DNA from 2 places in the Enterocloster sp. genome. Region 1 is predicted to be linked to the other one. Evidence: a T-box and tRNA genes for the amino acid it is inferred to sense, from the RefSeq annotation. Region 1 holds a T-box; the other holds one or more tRNA genes.
The links. The T-box of region 1 lies ahead of leuS (leucine--tRNA ligase). A T-box ahead of a tRNA ligase gene usually reads a tRNA of that ligase, here a tRNA-Leu.

Region 1 (4,142 bases):
ACAGGGACAGATATTTATTCGACCGTATCTGCCAGCATCGGTTCTTTAAAAGGCCCCAGACACGGAGGCGCCAATATCAAGGTGGCAGAAATGATGGATGCAGTTTTGGATGAAGTCGGAGGCTATACGGCAGATGATAAAAAGCTGCGGGCTGCAGTCCATAAGCTGATGGATGGAAAGCTGTATGACGGTTCTGGTCTGGTATACGGTTTCGGCCATGCGGTTTATACGGTTTCCGATCCCCGTGCGGATATGCTCAGAGCCTGCTGTGCAGAGGTGGCTAAGGAGAAAAAGCAGATGACGGAATTTGACTTCCGCCAGAGGTTTGAAAATGCTGCCCTGGAGGTTATGAAGGAGAGAAAGGGTGTGGCTCTGCCTACCAATGTAGACTATTACAGTGGTTTTGCTTATGGAATGTTAAATATTCCCAGAGACCTGTATACACCATTATTTATGTGCAGCCGTATGGTAGGCTGGGTGGCCCACAATATCGAAAACAAGCTGTATGACGGACGGATCATGCGTCCTGCTACCAAGTATGTAGGGGACAATAAGGACTATATGCCAATGGAGGAGAGATAAGTCATGGAAACGAATACAATCACAGTATTTAAGGGAGACGGCATTGGACCGGAGATTACAGATGCAGTGCTTGCAATCCTGGATGCGGCAGGTGCAGATCTGGATTATGAGATTTTCCGTGTAGGAGCGGCAGAGTATGAGGAAAATGGTGCTCTGATACCGGAAGAAGGCTTTGCTTCCTTTGAAAAGACCCATGTGCTTTTAAAATCTCCGATCACGACTCCATTAGGAACCGGCTTCCGTTCGCTGAATGTAACGTTGCGCAAAAAATACGATCTTTACGCCAATATGCGCCCTGCAAAGTCTAACGCTGCAGTTAAGACGCCCTTTGAACATGTGGATATTGTAATGTTCAGAGAAAACACAGAGGATCTCTATGCAGGCGTGGAAGAAAAGATTGATGAGAATACGGCCCATTCCATTAAAATCATTACCAGAAAATGCAGTGAGCGCATTGTCCGATCCGCCTTTGACTATGCGGTAAAGAACAAAAGAAAAAAAGTAACCTGCGTCCATAAGGCTAATATCATGAAGCTTTCCGACGGCCTGTTCCGTGATGTTTTTTACGAGATCAGCCGGGAATATCCTGGAATTGAAGCAGAGGATAAGATCGTTGATAATGTAGCCATGCAGCTGGTAATGCATCCGGAAACCTTTGACGTAATAGTGACAGAAAATCTGTATGGAGATATTCTGTCGGATCTTACCAGCGGGCTCATCGGCGGACTGGGTCTTCTGCCCTCCAGCAATATGGGAACGGACTTTGCCATGTTTGAGGCAGTTCACGGCAGCGCCCCCGATATCGCAGGAAAGGGAATTGCCAATCCCACTGCATTTTTGTGGTCCGCCTGCATGATGTTAGAGCATCTGGGAAAGCAGGAGATTTCTGCAAAAATCCGAAGAGCAGTGGATGAGGTATTAAAGGATGGAACGATTCTAACGCCGGATCTGGGCGGATGCGCTGGAACGGAAGCATATACAAAGGCAATTATCGAACGCCTGTAAGTTTTTGGCGGTATAAACAGCCACGGCTTTTTTTGACAGTATATTGACAGCCATTGTCAAATGTGTTAAATTAAGATTCAGTATAAATGCATTGACAGGAAGTAGTACGTATTTATTTTGTCTCACAGAGAGCCGGTAGAGGCTGAGAGCCGGCGGCAGGAGGATACTGAACTGGTCCTGGAGCAGCTTTTCTGAAGGGCATTTGCCAGTCTGAGTAGGAAAAGCCGGAGTGCCCACCGTTACAGGGGCAGATGAGTGCGCATGGGCTTACCATGCGAATCAGAGTGGTACCGCGTGGAACTATGACCGCGTCTCTTGAAGCAATTTAAGAGATGCGGTTTTTTGTTTTACAGGAAAGTGTGTCCAGCTCTGAGCACTAATATTAACGGAGGAATGAATTATGGCATCACAGTACAATCACAGCGCCATTGAAAAGAAGTGGCGTGAGAACTGGGAAAAAAATCCGATCAATGTAAATGACGGAACGAAAGAAAAATACTACTGCCTGGATATGTTCCCGTATCCATCTGGAAGCGGCCTTCATGTAGGTCACTGGAGAGGCTATGTAATCTCTGATGTATGGAGCCGGTATCAGCTGTTAAGAGGCAAATATGTGATCCATCCTATGGGATGGGATGCATTTGGACTTCCGGCAGAAAATTATGCCATCAAGATGGGCGTTCATCCTGCAAAGTCCACAGAGGCCAACATTACCAATATCAAGCGCCAGATCAAGCAGATTGCTGCAATCTATGACTGGGATATGGAAGTAAATACCACAGATCCTGAGTTTTACAAGTGGACGCAGTGGATCTTTGTGCAGATGTTTAAAAAGGGACTTGCCTATGAGAAGGAATTCCCTATCAACTGGTGCCCTTCCTGTAAGACCGGCCTTGCAAACGAAGAGGTGGTAAACGGCTGCTGCGAGCGATGCGGAACCCCTGTTACAAAGAAGAACCTCCGTCAGTGGATGTTAAAGATCACGGCCTACGCAGAGCGCCTGTTAAATGATCTTGACAAATTAGACTGGCCGGAAAAGGTTAAGAAGATGCAGGCGGACTGGATCGGCAAATCCTACGGCGCCGAGGTGGAATTCCCCATTGACGGCAGAGAGGAAAAGATCACCGTTTATACTACAAGACCTGATACCCTTCACGGCGCAACCTTTATGGTTCTGGCTCCGGAGCACAAGCTGGCAAAGAGCCTGGCTACCGATGAGACAAGAGAAGCCGTTGAAAAATATATTTTCGATTCCTCCATGCGTTCCAACGTAGACCGTATGCAGGCAAAGGAAAAGACCGGCGTTTTTACAGGCAGCTATGCCATCAACCCCTTAAATGGAGCAAAGACGCCAATCTGGCTGTCCGATTATGTACTGGCTGATTACGGCACAGGTGCTATCATGTGTGTACCTGCCCATGATGACAGAGACTTTGAATTTGCTAAGAAATTCGGCCTTCCTATCGTTCAGGTAATCGCAAAGGACGGCAAGGAAATTGAAAATATGACTGAAGCCTATACAGAGGCAAGTGGAACCATGATCAATTCCGGCGAATGGAACGGCATGGAGTCCTCTGTTCTGAAAAAAGAAGCTCCTCAGATGATCGAGGAAAAGGGCTTTGGACGCAAGACAGTCAACTACAAGCTGCGCGACTGGGTATTCTCCCGTCAGAGATACTGGGGCGAGCCCATTCCGATCATCCACTGTCCAAAGTGCGGCTGCGTGCCTGTTCCGGAGGATCAGCTTCCGCTGCGTCTGCCTGAGGTAGAGAGCTATCAGCCTACCGGTACCGGTGAATCTCCTCTGGCTGCCATTGACGAGTGGGTCAATACCACCTGTCCGGTCTGCGGAGCTGCTGCAAAGAGAGAGACCAATACCATGCCTCAGTGGGCCGGTTCCTCCTGGTACTTCCTGCGCTATGTGGACAGCCACAACAGTGAGGCCCTTGTTTCCAGAGAAAAGGCAGATAAATACCTTCCTGTAGATATGTATATCGGTGGCGTAGAGCATGCGGTGCTTCACCTTCTGTATTCCCGTTTCTACACCAAATTCCTTTGCGATATCGGTGTTGTCGATTTTGATGAGCCCTTTAAGAAGCTCTTTAACCAGGGTATGATCACCGGAAAGAACGGCATCAAGATGAGCAAGTCCAAGGGAAATGTCGTTTCCCCGGATGACCTGGTAAGAGATTACGGCTGTGATTCCCTGCGTCTGTACGAGCTGTTCGTAGGACCGCCGGAGCTGGATGCAGAGTGGGATGACCGAGGGATCGAGGGCGTTTCCCGTTTCTTAAATCGCTTCTGGAACCTGGTCATGGACAGCAAGGATAAGGATATCCAGCCGACAAAGGAAATGATCAAGCTCCGCCATAAGCTGGTATATGATATTGAGCAGAGATTCAACCAGTTCAGCTTAAATACCGTTATTTCTGGCTTTATGGAGTACAACAACAAGTTTATCGAGCTGGCAAAGAAGGAAGGAGGAATCGATAAAGAAACCTTAAAGACCTTCGTTACTCTCCTTGCTCCATTTGCACCTCATATCGGCGAAGAGC
Region 2 (4,142 bases), on a different contig from region 1:
CTGAGGACAGTGAGTTAAGAAAGGCCATTACCATTTCCAATCCTCTGGGCGAGGATTTCAGCATCATGCGTACCCTGCCTTTAAACGGTATGCTGGTATCATTATCCACCAACTACAACCGCCGCAACAAAGAGGTGCGTTTGTATGAGCTGGCAAATGTATACCGTCCCAAGGCACTTCCTTTAACCGAGCTTCCCGATGAGCGGATGCAGTTTACTCTGGGTATGTATGGAAGCGGAGATTTCTTTGATATGAAGGGCGTGGTAGAGGAATTCTTCGACAAGGTGGGAATGGATAAGAAGGTTCATTACGATCCAAAGGGCGACCATCCTTACCTGCATCCGGGCAGAAAGGCAGATATCGTTTATGAGGGCCGCACCGTGGGCTTCTTGGGTGAGATCCATCCGGAGGTGGCTGAAAACTATAAGATCGGCGACAGAGCCTATGTAGCAGTTATTGATATGCCCGCAATGACAGAGTTTACCACCTTTGACCGGAAGTACACCGGAATTGCCAAATTCCCGGCTGTTACCAGAGATATCAGTATGGTTGTTCCAAAGGCAGTTTTGGTAGGGCAGATCGAGGATGTGATCAGCCAGAGAGGCGGAAAGATCTTAGAGAGCTGCAAGCTGTTTGATATTTATGAGGGAGCACAGGTACTGGAAGGCCATAAGTCCGTGGCATACTCCATTACTTTCAGAGCTAAGGATCACACTCTGGAAGAGAAGGAAGTCACAGCGGTGATGAATAAGATCTTAAATGGCCTTAAGGATCTTGGAATTGAGCTGAGGGCGTAAAGCAAATAGAAGATTTTTTAAGAGGGCAGAGCTGTTTTGGCTTTGCCCTTTTTAACTGAAAGGGAGAATGTGTATGGATGGTAAAAGCAGAAGCTATATGAGGGCTGTATGTGCAGTTCTGGCAGCAGGACTTTTGACGGCGGGCTGTGGAAAAGAAGAAACAGCGGCAGCGGAAACAGCGGAGATAGCAGTCCCGGAAGCCGCAAAAAGAGCAGAGGGTTCGGAAACTACCGCATCTGCAGAGTTTTTTTCAGAGTTTAAAAATACGATGTTTATATTTTCAAGCGGTGCAGGTGCATGGAGGACGGAGCTTCAGATCCGGGAAGACGGCAGCTTTTCGGGACGATTTGAGGATGCCAATATGGGAGAAATCGGAGAAGAGAATCCGCAGGGAACCATATATGAGTCTGTGTTCACAGGCCGTCTTGGATCTCCTGTCCGGCTGGATGAAAACAGCTATCAGGTGGACATTTTGGAGATGGAATATGAAAATCCATTGTAAACAGAGGAAATTATGTTGTTGTGAATTCAGTCCATTCTTATGGCTTTGTGGGAGAGGATCTGGCAGTTCGGATGAGGGAGAGGGTAGCGGGATTGGATCCAAGACAAGGAAACGGATGCAGATGAGGCCGGAAAGGAGTTTGAAGGAGGAAGTATGCAGCTCATGGCATACAGTTTAAAGGCAATGGAGATTACCAGAGAGAGGGTCTATGAGCTGATGGAGCTGTTAGATTGATGGCTTGCAATGTTAATTACGGAGCATGGAAGATAATAAAGGCTAAAAAGCGGCAAAAAATCTGTTAAAAAATGGCGCAAAAAAGTTAAAAAAGTCGTTGACAAATCCGCTGCTATCCGATATAATAGTCTTCGTTGCTGAGACAGCCAGTAAGAATTACTGCTAAACAGCAAAAACAGAAAATGCAGAAGTGGCGGAATTGGCAGACGCGCACGGTTCAGGTCCGTGTGGTAGTAATACCTTGAGGGTTCGACTCCCTTCTTCTGCAGGATATGAGCAGGAAGCCAGAAAACTGGCTTCCTGTTTTGCTATGTGATAAATGCAGCAGACATTTTTTACCCTAAGAGGTAAATTATAATAGTAATTTGTCCATAAATAGTATATACTGTAAGTTGTGTGGCCATTTGCCGCAGATGCGGCTGGCCTTAAAACGGGACGAAAAGAGAGGTAGGAGTGTCATTATGCTTAGATTGGAAAATCTCTCCTTTGAAGTAAATGACGACAAAGGAGAAAAGGGCATTATCAAGGATATAAGCCTGACAGTAGATGATGGGAAATTTGTGGTGATCACAGGACCCAACGGTGGCGGTAAATCCACCACGGCTAAACTGATCATGGGAATCGAGCATCCCACAGGGGGAAAGATCTGGTTTGACGGGGAGGACATTACAGAAAAGAGCATTACAGACCGTGCAAAGATGGGTATCAGTTTTGCATTCCAGCAGCCGGTTCGCTTTAAGGGAGTTCAGGTGATCGATCTTCTCCGTCTGGCTTCCGGCAAGAAGCTTACCGTGTCCGAGGCCTGTCAGTATTTATCCGAGGTAGGACTCTGTGCCAAGGATTATATTAACCGTGAGGTCAATGGCAGCCTGTCAGGAGGCGAATTAAAGCGCATTGAGATTGCCACCATTCTTGCAAGAGGGGCAAAGCTGTCTGTATTTGACGAGCCTGAGGCAGGAATCGACCTTTGGAGCTTCCAGAACCTGATTCAGGTATTTGAGCGTATGCGCCAGAATACAAAGGGTTCCATCCTGATCATTTCCCATCAGGAGCGTATTTTAAATATTGCCGATGAGATCGTTGTGATCGCAGACGGAAAAATCGTAGATCAGGGTACAAGGGATGAGATCATGCCAAAGATCATGGGAACGGCTTCTGCAGTGGATGCCTGCTCCGGTTTCCTTGATTCCGTGCAGTAAGGGAGGACATAAGGATGGATCAGATCGAAGAGAGATTATTAGAGGAAGTGGCTGACCTTCACGGAGTGCCGGAGGGAGCTTACAATATTCGTGCCAACGGCCAGATGGCAGGAAGAAATACAACCGCCAATATTGACATTACCACAAAGACGGACAAGCCGGGAATTGACATCCGTATTAAGGCGGGTACAAAGCATGAGAGCGTGCATATTCCGGTGGTATTAAGCGCCAGCGGCTTAAAGGAAGTGGTTTACAATGACTTCTATATCGGGGATGATGCTGATGTGGTGATCGTGGCAGGCTGCGGCATCCACAACTGCGGAGTCCAGGATTCGGAGCATGACGGTATACACCGCTTCTTTGTAGGTAAAAATGCTAAGGTTAAATACGTAGAAAAGCACTATGGCGAGGGAGCCGGGGAAGGAAAACGTTTGTTAAATCCCGTTTCTGAAGTATATATGGAAGAAAACAGCCTGATGGAAATGGAAATGGTTCAGATCAAGGGCGTAGATTCCACCAACCGCACTAACAAGGCCGTACTGGCAGCAGGTGCAAAGCTTCTGGTCCGCGAGCGCCTTTTAACCCATGGAGATCAGGTGGCAGAAAGTACCTATGATGTGGAATTAAACGGAGACGGCTCCAGCGCAGACGTGGTTTCACGTTCTGTTGCAAAGGATCACTCAAAACAGATATTCAAGTCCAATCTGATCGGAAATGCAAAGTGCAGCGGCCATACAGAGTGTGACGCCATTATCATGGACGATGCCAAAATCGTAGCAGTTCCCGGTCTGGTGGCTGATAATATTGATGCGGCCCTGATCCATGAGGCTGCCATCGGAAAGATCGCAGGCGAGCAGATCGTAAAGCTTATGACTCTGGGACTGACAGAGGCAGAGGCAGAGGCCCAGATCGTAAATGGCTTCCTGAAATAAAGAGAAAGAGCCGGGGAAGGGATTTAACCCTCCTCCGGTTCTTTTTTTAACGCCATCCGGTATTGTCTGGGAGTCTGGCCAAAGGTCTGCTTAAAAATCCGGTGGAAATAGCTGAAATTTTCATACCCCACAGCCATGCTGATATCCAGCACGGACAGAGCGGTGGAACGCAGGAGAAAGCAGGCCTGGTTCAGCCGCTTTTTTTGAACCAGCTCTGTGTAGGTGCAGCCGGAGAGACGGCGGATGGCCCGGGACAGCCAGGTTAAGTCGCAGTGAAGCCGTGCGGCAAGAGAAGTCAGCTCTCCGTCCTTATAGTGCTCCTCCACATACTGGTAGACCTGCATGAGAATTTCCTGCTCAAATGAGGTGCGTCCGGCCTGAATACGGTCAGTGTAATTTAAAAGCTGCAGAAAGAGAAGCCCCATGGTGATCTGGTTCATAAGCCGTTTATTCTGAAGCTCATGGGAAAGGGTCCAGA

Region 2: it has a tRNA-Leu gene. The T-box ahead of leuS (leucine--tRNA ligase) is inferred to sense a tRNA for this amino acid. The anticodon was not compared.

Annotation. Positions count from the first base shown of each region.
Region 1 covers NZ_DBMACH010000004.1:245,134-249,275, reverse strand. Annotated here, with positions in the region: gene ACZM6M_RS06530 (citrate synthase) at 1-582, shown strand, start outside; gene ACZM6M_RS06525 (isocitrate/isopropylmalate dehydrogenase family protein) at 586-1,587, shown strand; T-box leader at 1,670-1,906, shown strand; gene leuS (leucine--tRNA ligase) at 1,988-4,142, shown strand, end outside.
Region 2 covers NZ_DBMACH010000003.1:254,965-259,106, reverse strand. Annotated here, with positions in the region: gene pheT (phenylalanine--tRNA ligase subunit beta) at 1-797, shown strand, start outside; gene ACZM6M_RS05240 (hypothetical protein) at 871-1,299, shown strand; gene ACZM6M_RS05235 (lysozyme inhibitor LprI family protein) at 1,396-1,533, shown strand; tRNA gene ACZM6M_RS05230 (tRNA-Leu) at 1,718-1,801, shown strand; gene ACZM6M_RS05225 (ABC transporter ATP-binding protein) at 1,995-2,732, shown strand; gene ACZM6M_RS05220 (SufB/SufD family protein) at 2,747-3,664, shown strand; gene ACZM6M_RS05215 (AraC family transcriptional regulator) at 3,688-4,142, opposite strand, start outside.